2 regions of the Gilvibacter sp. CC01 genome follow, and region 1 is predicted to be linked to the other one. Evidence: riboswitches for the same ligand, from Rfam matches in the RefSeq annotation. Region 1 holds a riboswitch; the other holds the start of a gene.
What was found. Region 1 has a riboswitch for S-adenosylmethionine ahead of AC0J2F_RS09940 (O-acetylhomoserine aminocarboxypropyltransferase/cysteine synthase family protein). Riboswitches for the same ligand answer to the same signal wherever they lie in the genome.
Positions count from the first base shown of each region.

Region 2: linked by a shared signal. The riboswitch ahead of AC0J2F_RS02130 (hypothetical protein) and the one ahead of AC0J2F_RS09940 (O-acetylhomoserine aminocarboxypropyltransferase/cysteine synthase family protein) in region 1 are both predicted to bind S-adenosylmethionine.

Region 1 is NZ_CM146909.1:2,113,678-2,120,881, reverse strand. Features, by position in the region: gene AC0J2F_RS09940 (O-acetylhomoserine aminocarboxypropyltransferase/cysteine synthase family protein) at 1-1,217, opposite strand, end outside; SAM riboswitch class I at 1,340-1,449, opposite strand; gene AC0J2F_RS09935 (3-keto-disaccharide hydrolase) at 1,570-2,325, opposite strand; gene AC0J2F_RS09930 (sugar phosphate isomerase/epimerase family protein) at 2,337-3,389, opposite strand; gene AC0J2F_RS09925 (Gfo/Idh/MocA family protein) at 3,394-4,533, opposite strand; gene AC0J2F_RS09920 (nucleoside permease) at 4,536-5,759, opposite strand; gene AC0J2F_RS09915 (sugar phosphate isomerase/epimerase family protein) at 5,785-6,801, opposite strand; gene AC0J2F_RS09910 (GMC oxidoreductase) at 6,930-7,204, shown strand, end outside.
Region 2 is NZ_CM146909.1:446,373-453,576, forward strand. Features, by position in the region: gene AC0J2F_RS02105 (hypothetical protein) at 41-319, opposite strand; gene AC0J2F_RS02110 (helix-turn-helix transcriptional regulator) at 362-562, opposite strand; gene AC0J2F_RS02115 (hypothetical protein) at 694-1,071, opposite strand; gene AC0J2F_RS02120 (hypothetical protein) at 1,228-2,073, opposite strand; gene AC0J2F_RS02125 (hypothetical protein) at 2,076-2,621, opposite strand; gene AC0J2F_RS02130 (hypothetical protein) at 3,470-3,964, opposite strand; SAM-I-IV-variant riboswitch at 4,020-4,113, opposite strand; tRNA gene AC0J2F_RS02135 (tRNA-Ser) at 4,598-4,682, opposite strand; gene AC0J2F_RS02140 (hypothetical protein) at 4,741-6,525, opposite strand; gene AC0J2F_RS02145 (hypothetical protein) at 6,529-6,939, opposite strand; gene AC0J2F_RS02150 (M28 family metallopeptidase) at 7,127-7,204, shown strand, end outside.

The DNA of each region.
Region 1 (7,204 bases):
CCTACTGAGAGGCGGATCAGATCTTGGGTTACCCCTGTGGATTGCTGCTCTGCTTCAGAAAGTTGTTGATGCGTTGTACTAGCCGGATGGATGATCAAAGACTTGGTATCTCCAATATTGGCTAATAAAGAGAATATTTGGGTTGCGTCTACGGCCTTTTTAGCAGCTTCATATCCGCCCTTTAACCCAAAGGTCACTATTCCGCTTTGACCTTCCGGCAGGTACTTTTGAGCCAGTGGATAATAATCGCTCTCTTGCAAACCAGGATAGTTCACCCAAGCCACTTCTTCTTGACTTTGAAGCCATTTGGCAAGCGCCAAAGCATTAGACGAATGCTTCTTGATTCTGATCTCCAAGGTCTCTAATCCTTGCAAGATCTGGAAAGCGTTGAAGGGACTCAAAGCAGCACCGAAATCGCGAAGCCCTTCAATGCGCAGTTTAGCAATAAAGGAAGCCTCCTTGAGCACTTCTGCATAAACCAAACCGTGATATCCGGGAGAGGGTTCTGTAAACTCTGGAAACTTGCCGTTGGTCCAATCAAAGGTACCGGCATCTACCACAACGCCACCTAAAGCGGTTCCGTTGCCGTTGATGTATTTGGTCAAAGAATGAATCACAATATTAGCACCGTGAGCAATAGGGTTTAACAAGTAGGGTGTAGCCACTGTATTGTCAACGATCAATGGAACTTTAGCAGCTCTGGCTTGATCTGCAATATTTTTAATATCCAATACATCCAGCTTCGGATTCCCTAGGGATTCAATAAAGATCGCTCGGGTATTATCTTGAACCGCAGCGGTGAAACTATCGAGCTCAGCAGGGTCTACAAAGGTTGTGGTGATCCCCAAGCGCGGTAAGGTAACGTTCAGCAAGTTGAAAGTCCCTCCGTAAAGACTGTTTGATGCTACAATGTGGTCACCAGCACGTAAAAGCGTTTGCAAGGTGGTGGCAATGGCCGCAGTGCCTGAGGCAGTGGTCACCGCAGCGATTCCACCTTCTAGAGCAGCGAGTCGCTGTTCTAGTATATCACAGGTCGGATTATTGATTCGGGTGTAGATGTAACCGGTCTCGCTCAGGTTGAACAAGTTGGCTGCATGGTCACTGTTGTCAAAAACGTAACTGGTAGATTGATAAATAGGCACGGCTCTGGTTCCGCCGTGATTGGTTGTGTCATGACCGGCATGCAAGGCTGCGGTCGCAAATTTTGAGGTACTCATTTTTCTTTCTTTTTGAGTTAAACTGAATTAATTCAAAAGTCAAATGCGCTTTAAAAAAGCGTACTTAAAGAAAAATGTTATAAAGAAATTGAACCCCATTCCTAGATCGGGAACTGGGTCTTGAGTTATCTATCCGGAGCGTCCGGTAGAATTTAGCACCTTCTTTGCACAAAGAGACAAAGGGTTGCTAAGGCTTCACAGGGTCTAATCCCTCCACCTTTCTTGATAACATTTCAATAAGTGTTTGAACTTTATGAGCACAAATATTGCGACACAAAATTGAAAAATCCAAAAAAAGCCCAAAATTTTTGAAAATTTTAGGCTTCTATATATGATTCAAGTTGTTGAGAATTTAATCCAATGGCCTGATTTTAATGTTTCTATACCACACCTTGTCACTGTGGTCTTGTAAGCCTATATGACCTGTTTGAGATTTACCAAATCCTTCCCAAGTAGCAAACTTGGAATCGGCTACCATCGCATCCCATTCTGGCCCGTGTACTGGGAAAGTATAGAGTTCCTTCCCATTGAAAGTCACCTTCCCTTGATTGGTTTTATGGTTGACTTCGAGCACACATAAATTCCATTCCCCAACAGGTTTGGTGTTGTCTTCTGGTGGAGCGATCATATCATAAAGGGCGGCCGCTGAATGCGTTCCGTCTCCGATTTTAGCATCAGGGTGAGCGGTATTATCCAATACTTGGATCTCTGGCCCAGTCTCATAGGCTTCATTGAATTTCGGGTCTTCAACTACAGCCCAAAAAATTCCACTGTTTCCGGCATCAGAAATCTTCCATTCCAAAGAGAGTTCAAAATTGGTATAGGTGTTTTTTGTGATGATATTCTTGCCGCCTTCTTCTCCTGGAGTGAATGCCATAGCACCGTCTTCAATAGTCCAATTGTCATAAACTGCGTCAGCACCATATCCTTTCCATTGATCGTAATTAGTTCCGTCAAAGAGGATTTCCCATTCAGATTCTGCTGGCGTTTCATCACCTGCTACTACTTCAGTTTCTGCCTCATTTTCTGTTTCTGCATCGGCAGTAGTCTGATTATTTTTGCATGCAATCATGGCTGTTGCAGCCATGAATAAAACTAACTTCTTCATATTGTTGAGTATTATAATCCTAGAATTTTCTTAAGTTTTTCTTTGTCAATCTCAGCCCCAGCAAAATCGTCAAAGCGTTTTGTGGTAGCCTCGATAATGTGATCGGCAATGAATTTGGCGCCTTCGCGCGCTCCTTGTTCTGGGCTTTTTATAACACACTCCCATTCCATCACAGCCCAAACATCACAGCCGTATTCGGTGAGTTTACTAAAAACAGTTTTATAGTCAATTTGCCCATCGCCCAAGGAACGATAGCGCCCTGCACGGTCTTTCCAATCGCCGTATCCGCCGTAGACTCCTTTTTTACCCGTAGGCTTGAATTCAGAATCCTTAACGTGGAAGGCCTTGATAAACTCGTGGTAGTGGTCTATGTAGGTAAGGTAATCGAGCTGCTGTAAAACAAAATGCGAAGGATCATACAGAATATTCACCGCCTCATGCTTACCAGTCGCTTCCAAAAAGCGCTCAAAGGTCACCCCGTCGTGCAGGTCCTCTCCCGGATGTATCTCATAACAAACGGCAACTCCGTTGTCTTTGAATTCATCTAAAAGTGGTAGCCAACGAGCGGCTAATTCTTTAAAGCCCATATCCACTAATCCAGTGGGAAGCTGCGGCCACGGATGCCACATATGCCACATCAAAGCACCACTAAAAGTAGCATGCGCCTTTAAACCTAAATGCTTACTTGCTCTAGCTGCAGAAAGCAACTGTTGGCGCGCCCATTCGGTACGCTTGGCCGGATTGTTTTTGCAGTCGTCCGGAGCAAAATTGTCGAACATTAAATCGTAGGCCGGATGCACGGCAACCAATTGCCCTTGTAAGTGCGTAGAAAGTTCTGTGATCTCAAGGCCGTAGTCTGCTATCTTACCTTTAAGTTCGTCGCAATAGGTCTTACTTTCTCCGGCTAATTTAAGGTCTATTAAACGGGTTTCCCAAGTTGGGATCTGTATACCCTTGTATCCAAGATCTCGTGCCCATCCGCAGAGTCCATCCAATGAATTGAACGGTGGCTTATCATCCATGAACTGTGCTAGAAAAACAGCAGGTCCTTTTATTGTTTTCATTGCTTTATGCGTTTAAATCGATCCAAACATTTCCTTGACTGTGTGAAGCCACGGCTTGTTCAATAAAGTACATTCCACGCACACCGTCTTCCATACCCGGAAACTCGCCAGGATGATGCTCTTGTCCGCGAACGGCCTTGGCCATGCCTTTGTAAATATTACCCATGGCATCAAAGATCCCTTCCGGATGTCCAGGAGGGAGTTTTGTCCCATCTAAAGATAGGGCATCGTTATACGCATGTCCAGGTTTAAGCGTTCGCATAGGTTGACCATCTTCTAGCCAATACACATAGTTTGGATTTTCTTGCTCCCATTTAAGGGAACCTTTGTCGCCATAAACGGCAACAGTAAAGTTGTTTTCTTCTGCAGTGGCGATCTGACTGGCCCTAAGCACACCTTTGACATTCTTGCCAAGACGCAAGAGCACAGTGCCGTCTATATCCATTTGGTTGTCATCGTATAGATGATTCAAATCTGCAAGGATAGATTGCACTTTAAGGCCTGTGACAAATTCAAGCATTTGGTATGCGTGTACACCAATATCTCCCATACAGCAGGAAATACCTGATTTATCAGGATCCAAACGCCAAGTGGTCTTTCTCAGCTTCGGATCATGAATGATTGGATTGATCCAACCTTGATAGTATTGTACGTCTACCTTTTGGATCTTACCTATGGCTCCTTGAGCAATCATTTGCTTCATTTGACGCACCATTGGATAGCCCGTGTAAGTATGCGTTAAAGCAAATTGTTTTCCACTTGCGCGTTGTACTGCTTGTAGCTCCAACGCTTCCGCGTAACTCATGGTCATGGGCTTTTCGCAAATCACATGAAAGCCGTTCTCTAAGAGTTGCTTAGCCATTGGAAAGTGTAAGAAGTTGGGTGTTAGTACCGAGACAACCTGGATCCGATCGGCCTCTGGTATAGCCAACTCCCCAGCAATAAAAGCATCCAGATCTGCATAAATACGATCTGTTGGTATGCCGAGTTCATTAGCAAAGTCTATACTCTTTTGTAGTTCCGGATTAAAAACCGCTCCGGTAAGCGCATATGCATCGAACATACTGGCAGCCACGCGGTGTAAAACCCCGATAAGGGAATCACCTCCACCGCCAAGTACGCCCCACTTTATTTTTTGAGCCATAATTATTGTTGGTATTCTACTTTCTCGTTTTTAAACAGGAGTGCAAACAATACAAATACTACTGCTGCAAATGCTGCAGGATACAGCCAAATCTGATTCCAAGTATGTTCGGTCTCTGAAATAGCGAAAGCATCTGTGGTCTTACCAGCTATCCAGAATCCTATTAACATACCGACTCCGTAAGTAGCCAAGGTAATAAGCCCTTGTGCGGCACTCTTATATTTTTCGCCTGCCTTACTGTCTGTATAGATCTGCCCTGACACAAAGAAGAAGTCATAACAGATACCGTGAAGCGCGATTCCTATCAGCAACATAAAATACATACCATCCGGGTCTCCATAAGCAAAAAGCAAATAGCGAACTGTCCAGGCTAACATCCCGACAAGAATGGTTTTCTTAAATCCGTAGCGCATAAAAAAGAAAGGCAATAGCAGCATAAAGAACACTTCTGAGAATTGCCCAATAGCCATCTTTTCTGCCGGTTTATCTACACCTACCTCACCCAAGAACTGTCCGGCGTGTTGGTAGTAAAAGGCCAACGGAATACAGATCAAAACAGAAGCGATAAAGAAGATCAAGAAGTTTCTGTCCTTCAATAACTTTAGGGCATCCAGACCTAAAATAGTAGAGATACTCGCGCGTTCTGTAGAGCTCGGTGGTGTTTTAGGAAGTGTAAAACTGAATACACCCAAAACAGCACTGGCAATAGCGCACATTAAGAATGTATTGCGCAACAAGCCGTCAGCGATCCCTGATTCGGAATCCCAAAGGAAAATTCGACTAATACAAACTCCTGCTATGATCCAGCCCACGGTTCCCCAAACACGAATACGCGGAAACTGTTTAGACGGATCCGAAAGTTGATTAAAACTCACCGAATTCACCAAGGCCAGGGTTGGCATATAGGCTATCATATAACCCAATACATACGGGTAGAAAGCGTCAAAACTTTCGGCATTGGCCAGTTGATACATCAGCACGGCACCAACCAAGTGCAACACACCCAATATGCGTTCTGCATTAAAGTATCGGTCTGCAATAAGCCCTATGATAAAAGGTGCGATGATCGCCCCCCAACTTTGAGTGGAATAGGCCATGGCCGTTTCTCCTCCATCAGAACCCAAGGTATTTGTCAAATAGATCCCCATGGTTACAAACCAACCTCCCCAAATGAAGAATTCTAGAAACATCATGAAGGAGAGTTGAAAATAGGTGGATTTTTTCATTGTGTTTATTTAGTTAGTATGGTTGTTAGTTCATTTTGCTTCCCAAGCTGATCAGCAGATCACGAGTGGCCTCAATCCCTTCTTGTTCGGAAAGATTACTACCCTCGTATTCCACGCCGATATATCCAGTATAACCAGCATCTTTTACTACTTGAAGCATTCTGGCGTAGTCTATGGTGGTCTCGTTGCCGTCTTGGTCAAAGTCATAAGATTTGGCACTCACTGCCTTGGCAGCAGGCATCATAAGTTGAACCCCTTGGTAAATATCCGGATACTCTTCTTCACACTCGCCCCACTTGGCTCCGTCTTTTCTCTTGACACAGAAGTTTCCAAAATCAGGCAGGGTTCCGCAATTGTCCAATCCAACAGCATTGATCACTTCCATTAAAAGAGGTGCATTAGAAGACTGCCAGCCATGGTTCTCAACCAGAACGTTCACACCTTTGGTCTTGGCATAGGCACCTAATTTAGACATTCCGTCTATGCTGTTTACTTTCCACTCTTCATCATCCAAAGAGCCGAAGAGATTGATACGAATAGAATGACAACCCAACTCTGCCGCAGCATCGACCCAACGCTTGTGATTTTCTACCGCTAAGTTACGGGCAGCTTCATCATTGACCGACAGATCGCCTTCGCCATCTATCATGATGATCAAATTCTCCATTGCGGCCGCTTCGCTTTCTTGCTTGAGTCGTTGCGTGATAGCTTTTATAGCTTCGTCTTTACTGTCGTATTCTTCCATAGCCGAATTGTACAACTGACTTACATATTCCAGCCCGGCAAATCCGTTGTCTTTAGCATAGGCAGCAAAGTCAAAAGGATCCATGCCTTCTTCTCGGATCATTCTGTGAATGGACCATTGCGCTAAGGATAATTTAAAGAAAGGAGTCTTAGTTTTTTCGACAACGTTTTCGGAGCTGTTTTCGATCTGATTTGCAGTAGTTTTTTGCTCTTTCTCAGACTTACAACTCCCTAGCATTAAGACCAATAGCATCAATGTGAGAAGTGCAAGGTTTTGTCGCGTTAATTGCATTTTCATTAGGAAAAAATTAGAAAGGACATCAAATTAACAATAATAAATTTGATTTATTACAGATAAGATAATTAATTTAGTTGCTCTGTAAAAATAACACCTTACAGCTAATCTTACCAAAACTAAACAGTATAATGACAAGTTGTTTTCTCCCAAATCCTGATGCTGAATACGACGCGATCGTAGTAGGTACGGGGATTTCTGGCGGATGGGCCGCCAAAGAGCTCTGCGAGAATGGCCTTAAGACCTTGGTCTTGGAGCGCGGTCGCATGGTTGAGCACCCACAAGACTACACTACGGCTAATTTAGATCCTTGGGATCTACCAAACGGAGGCACTGCTTCCCGCGAAACACGCCTAAAGAAACCCAAGCAACACCGTACAGGTTATGTAACCAACGAAGCGCATCA
Region 2 (7,204 bases), 1.1 Mb from region 1:
GTAGAATCCCATTCAAACATTTTTCTCATCATTAACTCATCTATTCTAACATTTCTTCAATTTGTTTTTCACGTTTTGTCAAATCAGGTTCCATTAAGGCTTTATAATAGTCGTCTGGGACTCTTTCATTGTTTTTAACAAACTGTCTATAAAAACTTCTTAGGGTTAATGTTTTATGTGCATTTTCATCTTTCTCAATGGACAGTTTAATGTCAAAAATGGAGTTTCCTTTCTCATCTTTTAATGACATAAAACCTTCACCAAGACCTCCTGGGCCAGCAAACAAATCTATAACAGGTATTTTAAGTGTATTGTTCAAGAAAAATCAGTTATTAAGTCAAAATTGATCAGTTAGTCCAAATTACTTTTTAGGTTTATTGGATATAATTAGATCTTCAATATCAACATCCAAAATCTTAGCAATTTGGTTCAATATCTCTAACCTTGGTTGTTGTCGATTTTGAACATAACTGTTAACGGAATTAAAACTTTTACCAAGCTTCTCAGCAAGCCATTTTTGTTTAATACCTTTTTCTTCCAAAACATCTTTGATTCGATTCATGACGCTAAAATTTGTGTAAAATAAAATCTAATACTTTTGTAATTAATACACAATATTTTGTTGTATTTATATAAATTTATTTTGATGTGTGATTTAAATGAATCTTTACCATTAGTTTAAAAATAATCTAATTAAGGGTATTGTTTAAATAATTCATCAAATATGCTCTGGTCCTTAATCAACTTTTCCACAAGATGCTCATCAGCATACATCATAACAATACCTTTTAATTCCGTATTACCTAAGTAGGTTTTCCAAAAAAAAGTCACAGTCTGATTTTCTAATCCCTCAAGTACTCTAACATCTTTCTTGGGTTTGTCCTTATATTGTCCTTTTGTGGGAAAAATACCGAACTGTGTAACCATTACTAGAGTTATGCGATGATCTTTTTCAAAAAATTCACCATCATCTACCAAATCATATTGGCTCTCATCAATATGAATTGGTTTTGGCAAGTAATTAAGATATTTCAATTTCTTCTGGCTCATCATAATTAAATCATTTTTCATGTTTAATGCTCTTAAAGGATGAGTGAAACTCCTTTTTTAAAGGGTCATCAAATTCAATGTTATCATATTCATCGCACTCCTCTTCATTAATGAACATCTCCCATATCAGTTCAAGGGGCAGTTTTTTTGGTTTTCCGAAATTGAACAACATATCTGTTATTTTGATTTAATCCTACCATCTATTTGGTCATCCTTTTCTAACATGACCGTTTCATCAGAATGCATCACCACAATTCTGTTTTGCTTGAACCTTTCCATCAAATATCTTCCAAGTTGTTCCACAATATCCTTGAACTTATCTTTGGATAATGAAAATTTTGGATGGTTGCTAAGGGAAATGGTAAGGTGTGGTTCTACTTGTCCAGACATAACGATATCACAGGCCGTTACTTTTGCAGATACGTAAATATCCCCTTTTTCGATTAGGTTGTCCTGGAATTGCTGTATATATCCAATCACCTCGGATTTGTCAATCTCTTTCTGGGTATAGCCCTCTTCCAGTCCAATGGTGATTTCGGACTTAAAATTATCGATGGGTACTTTTTTTATGTTTCCCGTGATATTGATTTCCTCATAATCTGGGTTATTGAAAAACACAAGTTCACGTCTTCTCAAATAGGCCCTTTCGTTGCTTTTTTTCGGTTTGATGGAATAGAATCCCAGTCCAAGGGTCTTGTTCGTTACCAGGGTCCTGTTAAGGATGGCAATCAAGGGCATTTTAAGCTGTACACCTTCATTTGATAACTGTCCTGGCAAAAGCTCGGGTGTTGAACCCAAAAACAAGGGTACCCTATTTTTTTCAATGGCATTGAACTCATCGACATCATCGACCAGGTCAATACATTCTGATATAAAATCAAAATCAGCTCCGAGACAGATACCATCTTTACAATAATACTTAAACCTATATTTACCGTACTCTTGATTCTCCATAAAGTCATGGATCCATTCAAGGGTAGGTTTCCTGTTGCTCAGTATTTCCTCTAAATGATGCAGTTTCATAATTAGTTTGTTTTTGTTTCCAAATAGTCTTCCAAATCCTTTTGATTCCCTTTTTTTCTGCACCAGCCACATCCATAGGTGTCGTTTTTTGTAGAGACCATTATGTAATGTTTACCCTCGGAATAGGGGCATTTAGCTAACCATTGGTATTCATTTTTACCATCTGGAATGGGTTCAAGATTCACTTTTTCAAGATAGTCAATAAAGGGTGTTTTTAGTTCTTTTGCTCTCTTAATATATTGCTCCCTTTTTTCTTTTACACTATCAATGATGGCATAAAACTCCTTTTCATACAATAACCCCTCTTTCCTGAACCTTGGTAGCCCACCAAACGCTTGTCCCTTATCAAAGTATTCTTCAAGAAGTTCAATAACATCCTTTTTGTTCAAGTAATCGTTTATTTTCAGTGATTCATCACAGTCAAAATATTCCTCATTGGTATCGTTGGTGGTATAGAGCTTTAATAGGTCACCTTCTTTTTTTAAGTAATACCTAACGGCAACATCCCACATGGTTTCTTCAGTTTCAAATATAAAGACATAATCCATGTTGGTGTCATGGTTATTTACAAATCCTATGAAAGTTTTTACCTCCTTTATTTTTTGACAAAGCTCAAAATCTTCAAGAGCAATGGCTTGCTTAAGGTAGTCTTTTAATATTTCCTGTCGACTGTTTCTAAAAGCCCATACATTGAGTCCAATATAAAGCGATAGGGGTTTTGAGCCAAAATTTGCACCTTTTCTTCAAGCGAGGCGTTGATATGTTCCCACATGGGGTGATTTTTATTATTCATTGTATTTGTTTTTATTGCTAATTGTATCGAGTAGAACTAGATGTATGCTATTATAGGGTGTCTGTATCATAAAACTCCCCTTACTTTTAATAGCATAGTGTCTGCTCTTTAGTTCTCCAATAGTGTCGTAACAGAGCACTATGTAGTCATATGCTTTTGAAAAGTCGAGAATCGTGTTCCCGTTTGTATTGTTAATGTTTATGAAGAGGTTTTTGCCATTCTCTTCATGGTTTGCTACTATGAAGGTATTGGCATTGTATTCAATTGTTTTAGTATTAGTGTCATCTATTGACTCTTGTATCTTATTTAAATTCATATGATTTTATTTAATTAATATCTATATCTTTTGTAATGGTGGTTTGGTTCTGTCGCATAAACTTCATTAAGCTTAAAAATTACAATTTCACATTCTGTTATTTTAGCTGATAAAAAATAGCTGATCATCAATGAGTTTAACTTGATATTCTTGGATACATGTAATAACAACTTGTTTTGATATTTTCTTACCTGAATATCCTTCTTCCAAACTTATTGTAACAACTGCTGAAAATGGAGCAACTGACTTTTTTATGATTTTAGTTGTCTTATTGTTTTTTTTTAAAATTAGTAAGGCCAATAATCAACACATAAATTTGGATCATCATTGTCGTTCAATTCATCAAGGTAGTGGTCTCTATTATAGGCTAGTAAATTGTGCTGTTGGTCATGTAGCCATCCTCCAGAAGGAATACTATTTTGTAGTTCATATTCACCAACATAAGTAAAGAAGTAACTTTTATCTCTTTTTAAAACAAGATAGGCAGTGAATTCTTTTTTCCAGTTTTCTTTAGCTCGATCAATTATCCATTGGGTTAACGCTTTTAGTTCTTCTTCATAGATTTCTATTAACTCTTTTCTATCTAAAGATTGAAAATCATTTGAACTAATTATTAATTCAGTACCTGGGTATTTTTTCACATCAATTTCTTCTTCTTCTTCACAGACAAAGTGAATCGGAATTTGAACATATGTATTTCCAGATTGAACAGTTGGGAATAGTTCTATGTAAGGGAATATACCATATCCTTCTTTGAACTGTGAAATAGATTTAATTTTCATACAAATAAAATTTAGTTAAACAAACATTATTTGTATCTCGAAAAAGCAATAGGAATAGTGACGTTTATTTTGACTTGTCGTCCGTATTGTTTGACCACCGTGGTGTCTACACTCGGTTGGTACCCATAAAAGGGTTCGAAATACTAAGTAAAAATAGAATTTAATTCATTAAAAAAAACTAATTGCAGATTTTTTAGTGTTTCTTTCTTATCGCTTTCGGTCAATATACCTATTTTATGATGGCACCCCCTAAAAGGAAAACGACTTTAAATTCAATAGTGGGGATGAGTTTTTGGGTAATATGGTTGGAATTTTTAGGTTTTTTATTGGAGTTTTTTTTAATAGAGAGTTATTAGTAGTTAGGGTACTTCCTTATGTGCTTTATCAATGTATAGGAAAGTATTGTTTTAATGCGCAGTAATACAAAAGAAAAATTGGCAGTAAACCTTTGTTAAATGCTATTATTAAAAACAAGTATTAAATTGACGGCAGTATTGTATTATGGTAATTGTTTAGCAAGTACTGGAATAATAAAAAACTGTATATTTAACCAATAGCTGACTGATAACTGACTAAATACGGAAATAAAAAACCGTAAAAACTTATAAATAAAGTAATTACGGTTTTCAGTAGCGGAGAAAGAGGGATTCGAACCCCCGGAGGTGTGACCCTCAACAGTTTTCAAGACTGCCGCATTCGACCACTCTGCCATTTCTCCTTTAGCGGATGCAAATATAATCACTCCTTTGTTTTATAAAAAAGAAAAGTGTTGTTTTTTATTTGGGCGCATTGAGCGGAATCCCTGGCAAATTGAACGGCAAGTTTATACCAAAGTGCCAATAAGGAACATCAAGAGTAACATTATAACTATATCCTACACTAAGTATGTCTTTAAAGACCGTTAGCATACCTCCCACTCCAAACTCAGGAGTCCCGTCTGTATTAAAGTCAGGAGTGGAAACCGCTATTCCCAAACCGAGGTCAACAAAATCATTGTACCAACGGTGTTTTCTAGACCCAATCTTGAGTAAAAGCGACGCAGAAGGCGCATATAAGAAACGACGGTCGTCGGGCAGTGCTCCATGCAATTTTTCAGCGTTCAATGGCTCGGCCATAATGATCCCTACAGAGGTTTCAGATCTAAGACCAATGATCTCCATCTGTAAATCCCATGCTTCCAGTCTACGCGGGTCGTAAGCAACCGTCGCTGCCGCATTCTCTGGGGTGTCTGATTTTGGTAATAGCAGGAGAAGGGTTATTTCCAGGTTATCACCTGCTTCACGTGGGCCGGCACCTTTGAGTCTAATAAATCCCTCACTAGGCAGATCATTCAAGGTGAATTTTAAAATCTCATCTCCCAAATCCAAATTGTCCTTATAACGATCACTTTGATTCTTCAACAAGCCAGTCATGCGGCCAATGGCATTCACGGCATCGCTTAGGCTACCATAACAGTTTTCCGCATCCATGTAAAGCGCTGCAGCTTTATCTTTTAATTGCTGTAGCGTGTCCAAAATGCTTTGAAAATTCATGAATGTTTGCTCAATATCCTTTAGCTTTCCTTGCAAGGACTGTACAAGGCCCAATATTTCAAAGACCGATTCAATATTCCAGGACGATATTTGCGCTTTCGCATTGTTTATTAATGACACTATTGCGGTATACTCGGCTACTACCTCATTGGCTTTATCCTTCAATGCAGCCTCTACACTGCCTAATGGGTTGGAGTTAACAAAATCAACAATAGCAGTTTTGGCACTCTCAATGCAGGCCAAATCGGGAAAGTTTTGCAACAGACTTTGCTTGAGCTGTTCAAAAACCTTAGGTGCCTCTGCATTGTATTTTTTTGCGCGCTCCTTTAAGCTTTGAAGTTGTTTCAATTGATCATCGCTGAGTGTAGTAACCCAGCGCTCTACCGTGTAGATCTCCTTCTCTTTTATGTTGTCAAAATTTTCAATATGTACACGATCAGAGCCTAATTTGCTGCTCATGTAGGCCGTCAAGCTAATACTGTAGGACTTGCCTGAACTATTTTCCAGATCGGTTTTAAGCTGCCCCAATTGATCATTGAGTCGAGACAATATGTAAACTTCCTTAGGAACATCCTCGCTGGGGCTAATCCCGTTGCGACCGTAAAGCGCGCGCCAATCATTGAATAAGTCGTTTACCTCGGTAGCCAAAGCCGCATTTGACGGCGTGTCAAGGGTCTGATAAAATTGATTGAGGCCAGAATACAAAGCATTTAAGTCTCCTGTATTGAGTGTGGTTCGCTTAACGTCAGCAAATATTTGTTCTTGTAAAGACAAGGCTGAATCTAAAGCATCGATCTTATTCTGTAAATCAATAGATGCCTTGTACTGCGGATATTCAGCCGCTATCTTTTCTGCCAAAAGTTCTTTATTGATGTAAAGGCTCAAACTTCCGTTGATATCCACAATTTGTGGTCCAGATTTATGAACCGTATCGGAATCATAACTGGTCTTTTCAATCATGGTAATAATTGACTGGGCCTGCCCAAAATTCAGAATCAATAAGCAAAGCGGTAGGAGGAATTTTTTCATGATTTATTGATCTATAGATTGAGACTCTGCTTCTACATAAAGTTTCTCGAGTTTAACAAAGGTCATTTGACCGTTCTTATGGATTCTGGAGTTGGCCTTGCGCGGTTTTAAGGAAAGGCAAAACACTTTAATCTCTTCATAGGGGGTATCGTCTTCAATAATGCTCGCAGCAGTTAAATAAGGTTCCAAGTCTGCCTTAAGGGTAACAAAATCTTTGACCCACATCACCTTACGAGTAAACCCTCCAGGAGAGGTATCTGCTAGTTCGTCAGCCAGTGATACTCCTTCTGCAATATTTTCAGAATCACCTAAGACAACTAACAAAATACATTTTTGTGTATTTAAATTATCGTATTGCTGTTTGGCCACTGCCTGATCTTGGATGTTGATAATGGTAGTATTCAATAGTGCCATGGTAGTGCGTTTAGTTGACTTAAAGATACAGGGAGCCATTGAAAAATCGCTCCCCCCTAGCGGGTATTTTTAAAAATCAAGGGTTTTCACCTAGTTGGAGTTACGGATTGTTTTCACAAATATTTCACAGAAAAGACTGAGGGATTCTGTTATCTTTAGCGATCAAAATCAAGCAAATAAACTCAGAATGAAATACACTTTATTAGCGCTACTTACGGGCTTTGTCATTAGCTGCGGACCGGCTCAAAATGCAAAAAAAGTCACC